Regions from separate parts of the Dickeya lacustris genome, predicted to be linked through region 3. Evidence: predicted binding sites of a transcription regulator. Region 3 holds the regulator's gene; each other region holds the start of a gene.
What was found. The regulator PurR, encoded in region 3, represses purine synthesis genes. The targets are predictions, from matches to a motif close to CANGCAAACGTTTGCNTG.

Region 1 (3,164 bases), 1.4 Mb from region 3:
AGCCTGTCAGTTTTGAATGCAGTTCCCAGGTTAAGCCCGGGGATTTCACATCCAACTTAACAGACCGCCTGCGTGCGCTTTACGCCCAGTCATTCCGATTAACGCTTGCACCCTCCGTATTACCGCGGCTGCTGGCACGGAGTTAGCCGGTGCTTCTTCTGCGGGTAACGTCAATCGACAAGGTTATTAGCCTTATCGCCTTCCTCCCCGCTGAAAGTGCTTTACAACCCGAAGGCCTTCTTCACACACGCGGCATGGCTGCATCAGGCTTGCGCCCATTGTGCAATATTCCCACTGCTGCCTCCCGTAGGAGTCTGGACCGTGTCTCAGTTCCAGTGTGGCTGGTCAACCTCTCAGACCAGCTAGGGATAGTCGCCTAGGTGAGCCATTACCTCACCTACTAGCTAATCCCATCTGGGCACATCTGATGGCAAGAGGCCCGAAGGTCCCCCTCTTTGGTCCGAAGACGTTATGCGGTATTAGCTACCGTTTCCAGTAGTTATCCCCCTCCATCAGGCAGTTTCCCAGACATTACTCACCCGTCCGCCGCTCGTCACCCAAGGAGCAAGCTCCTTTGTGCTACCGCTCGACTTGCATGTGTTAGGCCTGCCGCCAGCGTTCAATCTGCGAGCCATGATCAAACTCTTCAATTTAAGTTTGATTGTGTTTTCCGAAGAAAACGTGCTCAAAGAATTTACTGTTTATTCGTAATGAATTAACTGTTGTCACTCTTCAAGACTTTCACAAAAGTTTTTGCGAAGTGTCCTGCGAGTGCCCACACAGATTGTCTGATTAATTGTTAAAGAGCAGTGCGACCGGCCTGAGCCTGCTGTCGCGAGGTGGCGTATACTACGCTTTCCTCATGAAGAGTCAACGCTTTTTTTTCGTTTTCTCTTCGCTGACACCGCGCTGCGTTGCCGCTGTTGCCGTGTCAGTGGGTTCGCATTATAGGGACTTCTTATCAGGCCGCAACCGGTATTTTGCATAAAATCGCGCGTTCGCTGCATTCCACAGCAAAAGTGCCGCTTATACCTTATTTTGCACAGAGTTATCCACAAAGAAGGGATTTCTTGAAAATTGGCGAGCATCACGCAAACGTTTTCGCTACAATTCGCACCAGCACATTTCACACCTATTCGTGGGAATTAATAAGTGTGTTAGCTGAATACCAGCCCGATTGCGCCACCATCTTTAAGCGATAACCACCGCCATCGACTGAATATTCAGCTAACGCTCTTAAAAGTAAGAACCTAAGTCAGGGGATTAAACCATCATGCAACAACGTCGTCCTATCCGTCGTGCTTTACTCAGCGTGTCTGACAAAGCCGGTATCGTTGAATTCGCTCAGGCGCTGTCGCAGCGTGGCGTCGAACTGCTGTCTACCGGCGGCACGGCTCGGCTGCTGGCCAATGCGGGTTTGCCAGTAACGGAAGTCTCAGATTACACCGGCTTTCCTGAAATGATGGACGGACGTGTGAAAACACTGCATCCCAAAGTACATGGCGGTATTCTGGGGCGTCGCGGCCAGGACGATGCCATCATGGCGCAACACGCGATTCAGCCTATTGATATGGTGGTGGTCAACCTCTATCCGTTTGCCCAGACAGTCGCTAAAGCCGATTGCTCCTTAGAAGACGCCGTTGAAAATATTGATATCGGCGGGCCGACCATGGTGCGCTCGGCGGCGAAAAACCACAACGATGTGGCTATCGTCGTCAAGAGCAGTGACTACCATGCTATCGTTGCCGAGATGGATGCTAACGAAAACGCTCTGACTTATCCCACCCGCTTCAATCTGGCTATCAAAGCATTTGAGCATACCGCTGCCTACGACAGCATGATAGCGAACTACTTTGGCAGCAAAGTCCCGGCTTACCATGGCGATACCACGGAGCCTTCTGGCCGTTTCCCACGCACGCTGAACCTGAATCTCATTAAAAAGCAGGACATGCGTTATGGTGAGAACAGCCATCAGCAGGCCGCCTTCTATATAGAAGAACAAATTGCAGAAGCCTCTGTTGCGACTGCACAGCAGTTACAAGGCAAGGCGCTCTCTTACAACAACATCGCCGATACCGACGCGGCCCTTGAGTGTGTGAAAGAGTTTGCTGAACCGGCCTGTGTGATTGTGAAGCACGCCAACCCTTGCGGTGTTGCCATCGGTGAGTCGATTCTCGACGCCTACGAGCGCGCCTATAAAACCGACCCGACTTCCGCTTTCGGCGGCATTATCGCCTTTAACCGCGAACTGGACGAAGCCACGGCGCAAGCCATCATCAGCCGTCAGTTTGTCGAGGTGATTATCGCGCCTTCCGCCAGTGAAGCCGCATTAAGCGTCACCGCCGCCAAACAAAATGTACGGGTATTGACGTGCGGCACCTGGCAGCAGCGTGTTGCCGGGCTGGACTTCAAACGCGTTAACGGTGGATTGCTGGTGCAAGACCGCGATTTGGGTATGGTGGAAAGCGCGCAACTGCGCGTCGTCACCGAGCGCCAGCCAAGCGAAGCCGAGCTGCGCGATGCGCTGTTCTGCTGGAAAGTGGCGAAGTTCGTTAAATCCAACGCGATTGTGTATGCCCGCGACAACATGACTATCGGCATCGGCGCCGGTCAGATGAGCCGGGTGTACTCCGCTAAAATTGCGGGCATTAAAGCCGGTGATGAAGGGCTTGAGGTGCAAGGCTCCGTCATGGCATCCGACGCATTCTTCCCGTTCCGCGATGGTATCGACGCCGCTGCCGCCGTTGGCATCACCTGTGTTATCCAACCGGGCGGTTCGATTCGCGATGATGAGGTGATTGCTGCGGCCAACGAGCACGGTATTGCGATGCTGTTTACCGATATGCGCCACTTCCGCCACTAATCCGAGGTCACGACGATGAACATCTTAATTATTGGTAATGGTGGCCGCGAGCATGCGCTGGCCTGGAAAGCTGCCCAGTCTCCGTTGGCGGATAAAGTCTATGTCGCGCCGGGCAACGCAGGCACCGCGCTGGAGCCTGCGCTGGAGAATGTGAACATCGCGGCGACGGACATTCCGGCGCTGCTTGAATTTGCCCGTCAGCAGGATATTGGCCTGACGATTGTCGGCCCGGAAGCGCCACTGGTCATTGGCGTGGTGGATGCGTTCCGCGCCGCCGGTCTGAACATTTTTGGCCCGACCC
Region 2 (3,164 bases), 1.3 Mb from region 3:
GCCGAGAACGCTATCGCTCACCTTACCAGCAACGGTGAAACCGCCTGGAACATCGGTGTCATTACCCGCACTGATGGCGGAGAAACCGTGGTCATCCAGTGATGAAAAACATCGTTGTCCTGATTTCAGGCCAGGGAAGTAACTTGCAGGCGTTAATTGACGCCTGCGAGCAAGGCCGTATCGCCGGGAAAATTACGGCGGTCTTGAGCAATAATTCGGATGCATTGGGTTTACAGCGAGCGCGTGATGCCGGTATAGCAACGCATGCGCTACAGGCGAGCGATTACCCCAGCCGCGCCGACTTTGATGACGCGCTGGCGACAGAAATCGAGAAATACCAGCCCGATGTGGTGGTGCTGGCTGGCTATATGCGGATCCTGAGCGCCGGATTTGTCGCCCGTTTTCTGGGGCGGATGCTCAACATCCACCCCTCGCTGCTGCCGAAATACCCAGGCCTTCACACCCACCGCAAAGCGCTGGAAAATGGCGATAGCGAGCACGGCACGTCCGTCCACTTCGTGACGGAGGAGCTTGACGGCGGCCCGGTCATTTTACAGGCCAAAGTGCCGGTTTTCCCCGGCGATAGCGAGCAGGATGTGCAAGAACGGGTGCAAACGCAGGAACACAGCATCTACCCGCTGGTCGTCGGTTGGTTTCTGGCCGGGCGTCTGGCGCTGCGCGATAATACGGCCTGGCTTGATGAGCACCCCCTTCCGGCCAGCGGCTACGCGGCTGAAGAGTAGTGGCTGAAAAGCGGAGGTTAGTGGCTAAACAGTAATAGCGCCCCGGCTGTTTTTATGCCTGACGCCCTGAGACGATTCTCAAGGCGTCATCTCACTCGCAACATTCTCCAGGCAATATCCCTCAACGTGTCGCTTTTCATCGAGAGCGTAATTCTTCCTCGGGAGCACCGTTTTTCCTCAAAAACATCGTTTTTCATCGAGAATGACCTTCGTCACAAAGGTTACAGAATTGTATGTAACCGTTTTCATGGTTGTGACCTGACTCACGCAGTCTCTTCATCCCCCCTGACAAAATAGTCATGCGCTCCTCCCGGGTCGCCTTTGTGAACTCTCTTCCTTTGTGGTGAGTATTGATGATTACCATCCGTGATGTCGCACGTCAGGCGGGCGTTTCAATCGCTACCGTATCCCGTGTGTTGAATAACAGCAGTACCGTCACTCAGCAAACACGGGAACGGGTGATGCAAATGGTCGAACAGCTGGGGTATCGCCCCAATGCTAACGCACAGGCGTTAGCCACGCAGGTGAGCGATACCATCGGCGTGGTCGTGATGGACGTATCCGACCCGTTCTTTGGCGCCATGGTCAAAGCCGTGGATACCGTTGCGCAGCGGCTGCAAAAACATGTCCTGATCAACAACTCCTATCATCAGGAAGAAAAAGAGCGCCATGCCATTGAAGTGTTAATTCGCCAGCGTTGCAATGCACTGATTGTGCACGCAAAAGCGCTGTCAGATGATGAGCTGGCCAAATTTATGGAACAAGTACCGGGCATGGTGCTGATTAATCGACTGTTGCCCGGCTACCCGCATCGCTGTGTCAGTCTGGATAACGTTAGCGGCGCAATGATGGCCACGCGCATGCTGTTACAGCAAGGACACACGCGCATTGGTTATCTTCGCTCCAGCCATCCGATTGAAGATGTGGCGGAACGCTACATCGGCTGGCAGCAGGCGCTACAGGAGCAAGGCATCGTCCCGCCGGAGGAGTGGGTAGCGAATGGTGAACCGGATTTACAAGGCGGCGAAGCGGCAATGGTTGAGCTGTTAGGGCGCAATCAGCAATTAAGCGCGGTATTTGCCTACAATGATGGTATGGCGGCAGGCGCGCTGATGGCGCTCAAAGACAACGGTATTTTAGTGCCCGCGCACTTCTCGGTGGTCGGTTTTGATGATATTCCCATCTCGCGCTATACCGACCCGAGGTTAACGACTATAAGATACCCTATTGTTTCTATGGCAAAAATTGCAACCGAACTGGCGCTAAAAGGGGCGGCGGGATTACTCGACCCAGGTGCCCGTCACTGCTTCATGCCAACCCTGGTACGCCGACATTCTGTTGCGGCGCGTTAATGGTAGCCAAAATGTGCAGACGGTCACTAATTCACCCAAATCATTTATGTAACCGTTTTCAATCTGTGAGTAAATTCACAGTTAATTAACATTGCGCTCTCTATCATGTAAGCGTAGTGCAAAGGCCGGGCTCTGTGTAACGTCGTTACACGCAAGTTTCACCCTCAGCCTGTAAAACAGTGAATCGTTGAAACAGACCATTAACCTGCAAACGTTGCTGTGCCCTGTTTCAAATTGACTGTTCAGCACAACTATTTTTCAGGATGCAGCACCCGGTAGCATCGGCAGATAGCCGGGCACACCGATAAACAGGGAAGTCAGGCTTTAAGCGGGCCACGCCTGCAAATCTCGTCAGTTTGGCATGATGGCCGCACTGACGCTTACTAACTGACTGCCGCATAACGTTTTAACCTACGTTGCGCGGCCGGACTGAGAACTACCCTGCACAAACCCGGAGATATCATGAATAAGAAGGTTTTCACTCTCACCGCCTTGGTTGCCAGCATGATGTTCGGAGCTACCGCCCACGCTGCGGATACCCGCATTGGTGTGACGATTTACAAGTACGACGACAACTTTATGTCGATGGTACGCAAAGACATTGAAAAAGAAGCCAAGGCTCTGGGCGGCGTTGAGTTGCTGCTAAACGACTCCCAGAATGACCAGTCCAAACAGAACGATCAGGTAGATGTTCTGCTGGCTAAAGGCGTGAAAGCTCTGGCTATCAACCTGGTAGACCCGGCAGCGGCCGCTATCGTTATTCAGAAAGCTAAAGCGGCTGATGTACCGGTGGTGTTCTTTAACAAAGAACCGAATGCCAAGGTGCTGGCGAGCTATGACAAAGCCTACTACGTTGGTACTGACTCTAAAGAGTCCGGCATTATTCAGGGTAAATTGATTGCGAAACACTGGAAAGCCACCCCGGCATGGGATCTGAACAAAGACGGCACCATCCAGTATGCCCTGCTGAAAGGCGAACCCGGCCACCCGGATGCTGAAGCACGTACCAAATACGTCGTGGATACGCTGACCGGCGAAGGCGTAAAAGTGCAGCAATTGCAGATGGATA
Region 3 (3,164 bases):
ACACCCATTGAGGTTTGCGAGACTTGCGCAATAATGACGGGAATGGCCAGCGCCAGCAAATGACGCGCTTCTGCTAAATACTTCTGCACAACAACCTTCCTAGAACAGGATTGAGAGGGATCTCGGCACGAGAAAGACAATCATCCTTTATTTCGTAAAAAAAGATAATGCATTGTAACGATTTAACGGTGTTAAACCAATGCCTGTGCTATGCCGTCTGTTCCGTTTGGTTTTCCTGTCAATCTGGTGCACACTGCCGTGCATTCGATGAATGCGTTTTCAGGCGTTATTCCGATCATCGGATAAGCGCCAAGGTTGCATCCATCGCGTTTTATGACCCGATTCAGGAGAGCAGAACACCATCATGTTTACCGGTATTGTTCAAGGCACGGCGACAGTCGTGTCTGTTGATGAAAAACCCAATTTTCGCACTCACGTCATCCAACTGCCTGCTGAACTGCTGCCTGGACTTGAGCCGGGCGCTTCTGTGGCGCATAACGGCTGTTGTTTGACCGTAACCGAGATTAACGGCGATTGCGTCAGCTTTGATTTAATCAAAGAGACATTACGCTTGACTAACCTGGGCGAGATTAACGTCGGCGACAGCGTGAATGTTGAGCGTGCGGCCAAATATGGCGATGAAATCGGTGGGCATGTCATGTCCGGCCATATTATGTGTACGGCAGAGGTTGTGAAGATCCTGACCTCAGAAAATAACCATCAGATTTGGTTCCGCCTGTCGGATACCAGCCTGATGAAATATGTTTTGCATAAAGGGTTTATTGGTATTGACGGCATTAGTCTGACGGTGGGTGAAGTCACTCGCAGTCGTTTCTGTGTGCATTTGATCCCTGAAACACTGCAACGTACCACGCTGGGGAAAAAGCGGCTTGGCGATCGCATCAATATTGAAAATTGACCCGCAAACACAAGCGATAGTCGATTCCGTTGAGCGTGTGATGGCGGCCCAACAAGCCCGGCAGCAGGCAGAGGCAGAGGCAGCGCAAGACGAATAACCTTAACCCGGCGGCAAAGGGCAAAGAATGTGCCTGAGCCGCCGGTTGAGGCCTCAGTGAGAAACCTGGGCTCTTGCGCTGTCAAGCGGTTAGCGCGCGCAACGCACAGTCAGAACAAATGCACAGTCAGGACAGTTGGCGAGCCGTTGGCATAGCTATCTGGCAGCGTCAGATGATGGTTGTTGTCGTCAAAAACCATGACCGGAGTGTGGCTGCCAGCGCTGGTCATGGTTTTTCCTGACCAGCCGGGACTGGCGCGGTATTAGCGCCGATAGTCGAGGAAGGGGCCATCGCCGACAGAGCGACGCTCAATGAGCGTCGGGTGGACTTCAATGGTCTGCGCTTCCTCACGTTTGCTGGTAATGCGATCCAGCAACATTGAGAATGCGGCTTGTCCGAGACGCTCTTTCGGTTGATGGATAGTGGTGAGCGCCGGCGTGAAATAACGGGCGTGGCGAACATTGTCATACCCTATCACCGAAATATCCTGCGGAACCCGCAATCCCAGCTCATCTGCGGCACAAATCGCGCCCATCGCCATGATATCGCCGCCACAGAATACCGCCGTCGGGCGATGCTTTTGCGCCAGAATTTGGTGCATGGCCTTATAGCCGGATTCCGGTTCGAAATCGCCTTGCACCACCCATTCTTCGCGTATCGTAATTTCCGCTTCCTTCAACGCCTTGAGAAAGCCCAGATAGCGACCGCTGCCGGTATTACGTTCCTGCGAGCCAGGGATTGCGCCAATATCACGGTGGCCCCGTTCAATCAGGTAACGGCCAGCCATGTAGCCGCCGGTGAAGGCATTATCGATGATGGTGTCGGTAAAATCGCTGTGCGCTTCCCCCCAGTCCATGACGACCATCGGGATATGGCGGTAGTCAGCCAGCATGGATAACAGCGCGGGTGGGTATTCGGCACACATGACTAATAAGCCATCAACGCGCTTTTGCGCCAGCATGGACAAATAAGCGCGCTGTTTATCCAGATTATTGTGGGAGTTACACAGAATGAGGGTGTAGCCTCTGGCGTAACAGCTATTTTCGACGGCTTCGATAATTTCAGCAAAATAGGGCGCTTCACTTGAGGTGGCCAGCAACCCGATAGACTTGGTGTGATTCACTTTCAGGCTGCGCGCCACCGCGCTTGGTGAGTAGTGCAATTCCTTGATGGCTGCACGCACCGCAGCTTTGGTTTCTTCGGCGACGAAACGTGTTTTATTGATCACGTGTGATACGGTTGTGGTTGAAACGCCTGCGCGCTTTGCCACATCTTTAATCGTTGCCATCTCAAGTGACTCCTGAACAGTTGTAACAGCAACGCATCTGTTACAGCAGTAAATATGTTGTTAATCGTTTGCCTGCGTGAATTCATCTCCAGCCAGATAGCAAGGCACGATTTCAGGTGGAGATATGCCGAAGTGTCGCCGGAGGGGAGGCCGGGAGGCGGCCAACGCAGTGCATACAGTAAACTGCGAATTCTGGCCGATCTAGATCAAAAGTGGAAGAAATAATTCGTGTTATCTCTGTGATGAGGAAAGCGGTTTTTTTAACGCTGTTTCATATAATGAAAAACTGGTTATATTTATCGTCGGTGTATATTCATTGTGATGTGATAACCCGCCGTTTCGTCAAATACAGGAGCATGTTTATGGATACTAATTTGAAGATGTCGTTATTCACAACGGCCGTTGCGCTGGCGGTGATTGTGGTGTTCAGCATGAATGCTGTATTGAATTAACGCCGTATTGTCCGGCTGACGCGTTCTTGCTGGCCGGGCAATCTCAGTGCGCTAACGGCAGACGGCTTGTACAGAAGTGCATCGAGAGTGGATGGAGCGCGAATGAAATGAGAGTCATCGAGCGTCGTGGGCCATAACCGTAACCCGCCATCAAGCCGTATTACCGCGCTAAAGGTGTGATTTTTAATCGCTGTATCAACGAATTGTCTTCGGTGTCACCACGCGGCGTGCGCCGACGTAGTGATCCTGCCAGTAGTCTTCACTCAGTTTGCTGATTTTTATATCAGAGCCGGTGCGGGGCGACTGAATAAAGCGGCCATTGCCAAGATAAACGCCGACGTGATCGGCGGCACCTCGGTTGGTAATTCTGAAAAATACCAGATCCCCGCTCTCCAATTCATTTTTCTT
Region 4 (3,164 bases), 630 kb from region 3:
CAGTGCGACTCCTGATAGGAGATGGCCGCCAGCAATTTCCAGTCTATTTCTCGGGCATATTTTTCAAATAACGGCCTAAAAACCGGCAGAGTGTTATCTATCGCACTTAAAAACACTGTGGTGTCCACATAATCAAAGCCGCCGACATGACCAAGGTATTTCTCTTCCAGCCTCGCCAGCGATCCGTCTTCGGCAGACTGGCTGAAAAAATCCAGCAACGCGGCGGTAACGCTATCATCGCGCCCCTGGCGGAGATACCAGGTAACGGGCTCTTCGTCACTGAGATCAAACGCAACGGCCAATTGCGGGTGGATACGTTGCATCAGGCCAATCGTAATGGAGTCTGCGATGGTGTAATCCAGTTTTCCTTCTGCGACCTGTTTGAGCAATTCCTGCTCTGACCGATCGGTGGTCAGTTCCCAATTCAATTGAGGATATTGCTGCGTTTTTAAATCGCGCAAGGTGGTGGCGTGGGCGGAGCCGGACAGTATCGTTAAGCTACCTTGAAGCTTATCCAAAGAGCCGGGGCGCGGCGTCCCCATGCGATAGACCAACTGCTGAGAGACTGAATAGTACGCCGGCCCCGCGCGAAAACGGCTTAACCGTTCACGGTTGTAAATCAGGCCTGCGGCCAGTAAATCAGCTTCGTCACGTGCCAGATCGTTAAACAGGTCATCGACATTTTGCCGCACCGATACCACCAGCTTTACGCCGAGGTAATCGGCGAAACGTTTGGCCAGTTCATAATCGAGTCCGGTGGGGGAGCCTTCGTTGCGGGTATAGGTCAACGGAGATATCACGGTGCTGATTCGTAGTTCACCGCGAGAAAGAATCTGCTTTAGCTGATCGTCTGAATGGCTGCGCCAGGGAATGTTTGGCCACAGCGCCAGCGTTAACAGCAAAGCGATAACCCCGATGAAAAAATAATTTATCGTTAAACGCTTCAATGAGTTGTCTCTCGGCGGCCTGTTGGCCTGTCTGTCTGTTTCGGCAGTTTTTTATGCGTTCTTTCCCAGAGCCGAGGCATTTTGCTTAACAAACCGCCAGTGTGCAACTGTTATTGGTTTGGCTACTGTTTAAGCGCACGTTTTCCGCAAAGTTTAACTATCGCTACGCAAACGGTTTCGTCACGCTTGACTATTCTCTATAATAGCGCGCGTTTCCCCCCTGTAGCGCCCTGACGCACTGTCTCCGGTGCCTCGAAGACGAGAGAAATTTAGATGATGGAAATCTTGCGTGGTTCACCCGCCCTATCGGCTTTTCGTATCAATAAACTGTTGACCCGGTGTAAGGAATACCATCTGCCCGTCAGCGACATTTACGCCGAATACGTCCATTTTGCCGATGTGAACGCTCCGCTAAACCATGAAGAACAATCACGGCTGAGTCGCTTGCTAAAATATGGCCCGTCGTTGGCAGAGCATGAACCCGGCGGTCGCCTGATTCTGGTTACTCCACGTCCCGGCACCATTTCTCCCTGGTCTTCAAAAGCCACGGATATCGCACATAATTGCGGTTTGCAGAAAATCCGCCGTTTGGAGCGTGGGCTGGCGTTTTATATCCATGCGCCGACCCTAAGCGATGTGCAGTGGCGAGATGTAGCCGCGCTATTGCATGATCGCATGATGGAATGTGTGTTTGATGACATGCAGCAGGCAAATCTGCTGTTCTCCCAACATCAGCCGGCACCGCTTAAACGCGTCGAAATTTTGCTTGAAGGCCGCACCGCGCTGGAAGCGGCGAATCTACGTCTGGGGCTGGCGCTGGCAGAGGATGAAATCGATTATCTGCTGGAAGCATTTACGACATTAGGGCGTAACCCGACGGATATCGAACTCTATATGTTTGCTCAGGCAAACTCGGAGCATTGCCGCCACAAGATTTTTAACGCGGATTGGATTATTAACGGTGAAAAACAGCCCAAATCACTGTTTAAAATGATCAAAAATACGTTCGAGCACACGCCGGAGCATGTGTTGTCTGCCTATAAAGATAACGCAGCGGTGATGGAAGGATCGGCCGTTGGCCGCTTCTTCGCCAACCCTCAGGGTGTGTATGAATATCATCAGGAAGATGCGCATATTCTGATGAAAGTGGAAACGCATAACCACCCAACGGCAATTTCACCGTGGCCGGGCGCGGCAACGGGCTCAGGCGGTGAGATTCGTGATGAAGGCGCGACCGGGCGCGGGGCGAAACCTAAAGCCGGGTTGGTCGGTTTCTCGGTGTCTAACCTGCGTATTCCCGATTTTATTCAACCCTGGGAGCAGGATTTTGGGAAGCCGGATCGCATTGTGAGCGCGCTGGATATCATGATGGATGGGCCGCTTGGCGGCGCGGCATTTAATAACGAATTCGGCCGCCCGGCGTTGACCGGGTACTTCCGCACCTATGAAGAAGTGGTCGATAGCCATAACGGTGTAGAAGTGCGCGGTTATCACAAGCCGATTATGCTGGCTGGCGGTATCGGTAATATTCGCAGTGAACATGTGCAGAAAGGTGAAATTAGCATCGGTGCCAAGCTGATTGTGCTGGGCGGCCCGGCGATGAATATTGGTCTCGGTGGTGGGGCGGCGTCATCGATGGCGTCCGGTCAGTCTGATGCGGATCTGGATTTTGCCTCCGTACAGCGTGACAACCCGGAAATGGAGCGCCGTTGCCAGGAAGTTATCGATCGCTGCTGGCAGTTAGGCGAGCAGAACCCCATTCTGTTTATTCATGATGTGGGCGCAGGCGGGCTGTCTAATGCGATGCCGGAACTGGTGAGCGATGGTGGTCGCGGTGGCCGCTTTGAACTGCGTGATATCCTCAATGATGAGCCGGGTATGAGCCCGCTGGAAGTGTGGTGCAATGAGTCGCAGGAGCGCTACGTACTGGCGGTTGCGCCGGAGCAACTCTCTCTATTTGATGCTATCTGTCGCCGCGAGCGCGCACCTTATGCGGTGATTGGCGAGGCCACGGAAGAGCAGCATCTCACGCTTAACGACCGTCACTTTAACAACAAACCTATCGACCTGCCGCTCGATGTCCTGTTGGGTAAAACGCCTAAAATGCTGCGCGATGTCGAGCGCAAAGACGTAGTGGGCACACCACTTAATCGTGACGGGATCTATCTGGCAGAGGCCGTTGAGCGCGTTCTGCACTTACCGGTTGTTGCGGAAAAA

Region 1: the regulator PurR is predicted to act here: its motif matches at 1,089-1,106, upstream of purH (bifunctional phosphoribosylaminoimidazolecarboxamide formyltransferase/IMP cyclohydrolase).
Region 2: the regulator PurR is predicted to act here: its motif matches at 976-993, upstream of galS (HTH-type transcriptional regulator GalS).
Region 4: the regulator PurR is predicted to act here: its motif matches at 1,112-1,129, upstream of purL (phosphoribosylformylglycinamidine synthase).

What each region holds. Positions count from the first base shown of each region.
Region 1 covers NZ_CP114280.1:2,244,941-2,248,104, forward strand. The annotation lists rRNA gene O1Q98_RS10190 (16S ribosomal RNA) at 1-653, opposite strand, end outside; gene purH (bifunctional phosphoribosylaminoimidazolecarboxamide formyltransferase/IMP cyclohydrolase) at 1,274-2,863, shown strand; gene purD (phosphoribosylamine--glycine ligase) at 2,879-3,164, shown strand, end outside.
Region 2 covers NZ_CP114280.1:3,886,985-3,890,148, reverse strand. The annotation lists gene purM (phosphoribosylformylglycinamidine cyclo-ligase) at 1-102, shown strand, start outside; gene purN (phosphoribosylglycinamide formyltransferase) at 102-743, shown strand; gene galS (HTH-type transcriptional regulator GalS) at 1,097-2,095, shown strand; gene mglB (galactose/glucose ABC transporter substrate-binding protein MglB) at 2,558-3,164, shown strand, end outside.
Region 3 covers NZ_CP114280.1:865,349-868,512, reverse strand. The annotation lists partial or broken gene O1Q98_RS03930 (MATE family efflux transporter) at 1-89, opposite strand, end outside; partial or broken gene O1Q98_RS03925 (riboflavin synthase subunit alpha) at 365-1,016, shown strand; gene purR (HTH-type transcriptional repressor PurR) at 1,279-2,304, opposite strand; gene cydH (cytochrome bd-I oxidase subunit CydH) at 2,667-2,756, shown strand; gene O1Q98_RS03910 (C40 family peptidase) at 2,952-3,164, opposite strand, start outside.
Region 4 covers NZ_CP114280.1:1,492,798-1,495,961, reverse strand. The annotation lists gene mltF (membrane-bound lytic murein transglycosylase MltF) at 1-947, opposite strand, end outside; gene purL (phosphoribosylformylglycinamidine synthase) at 1,221-3,164, shown strand, end outside.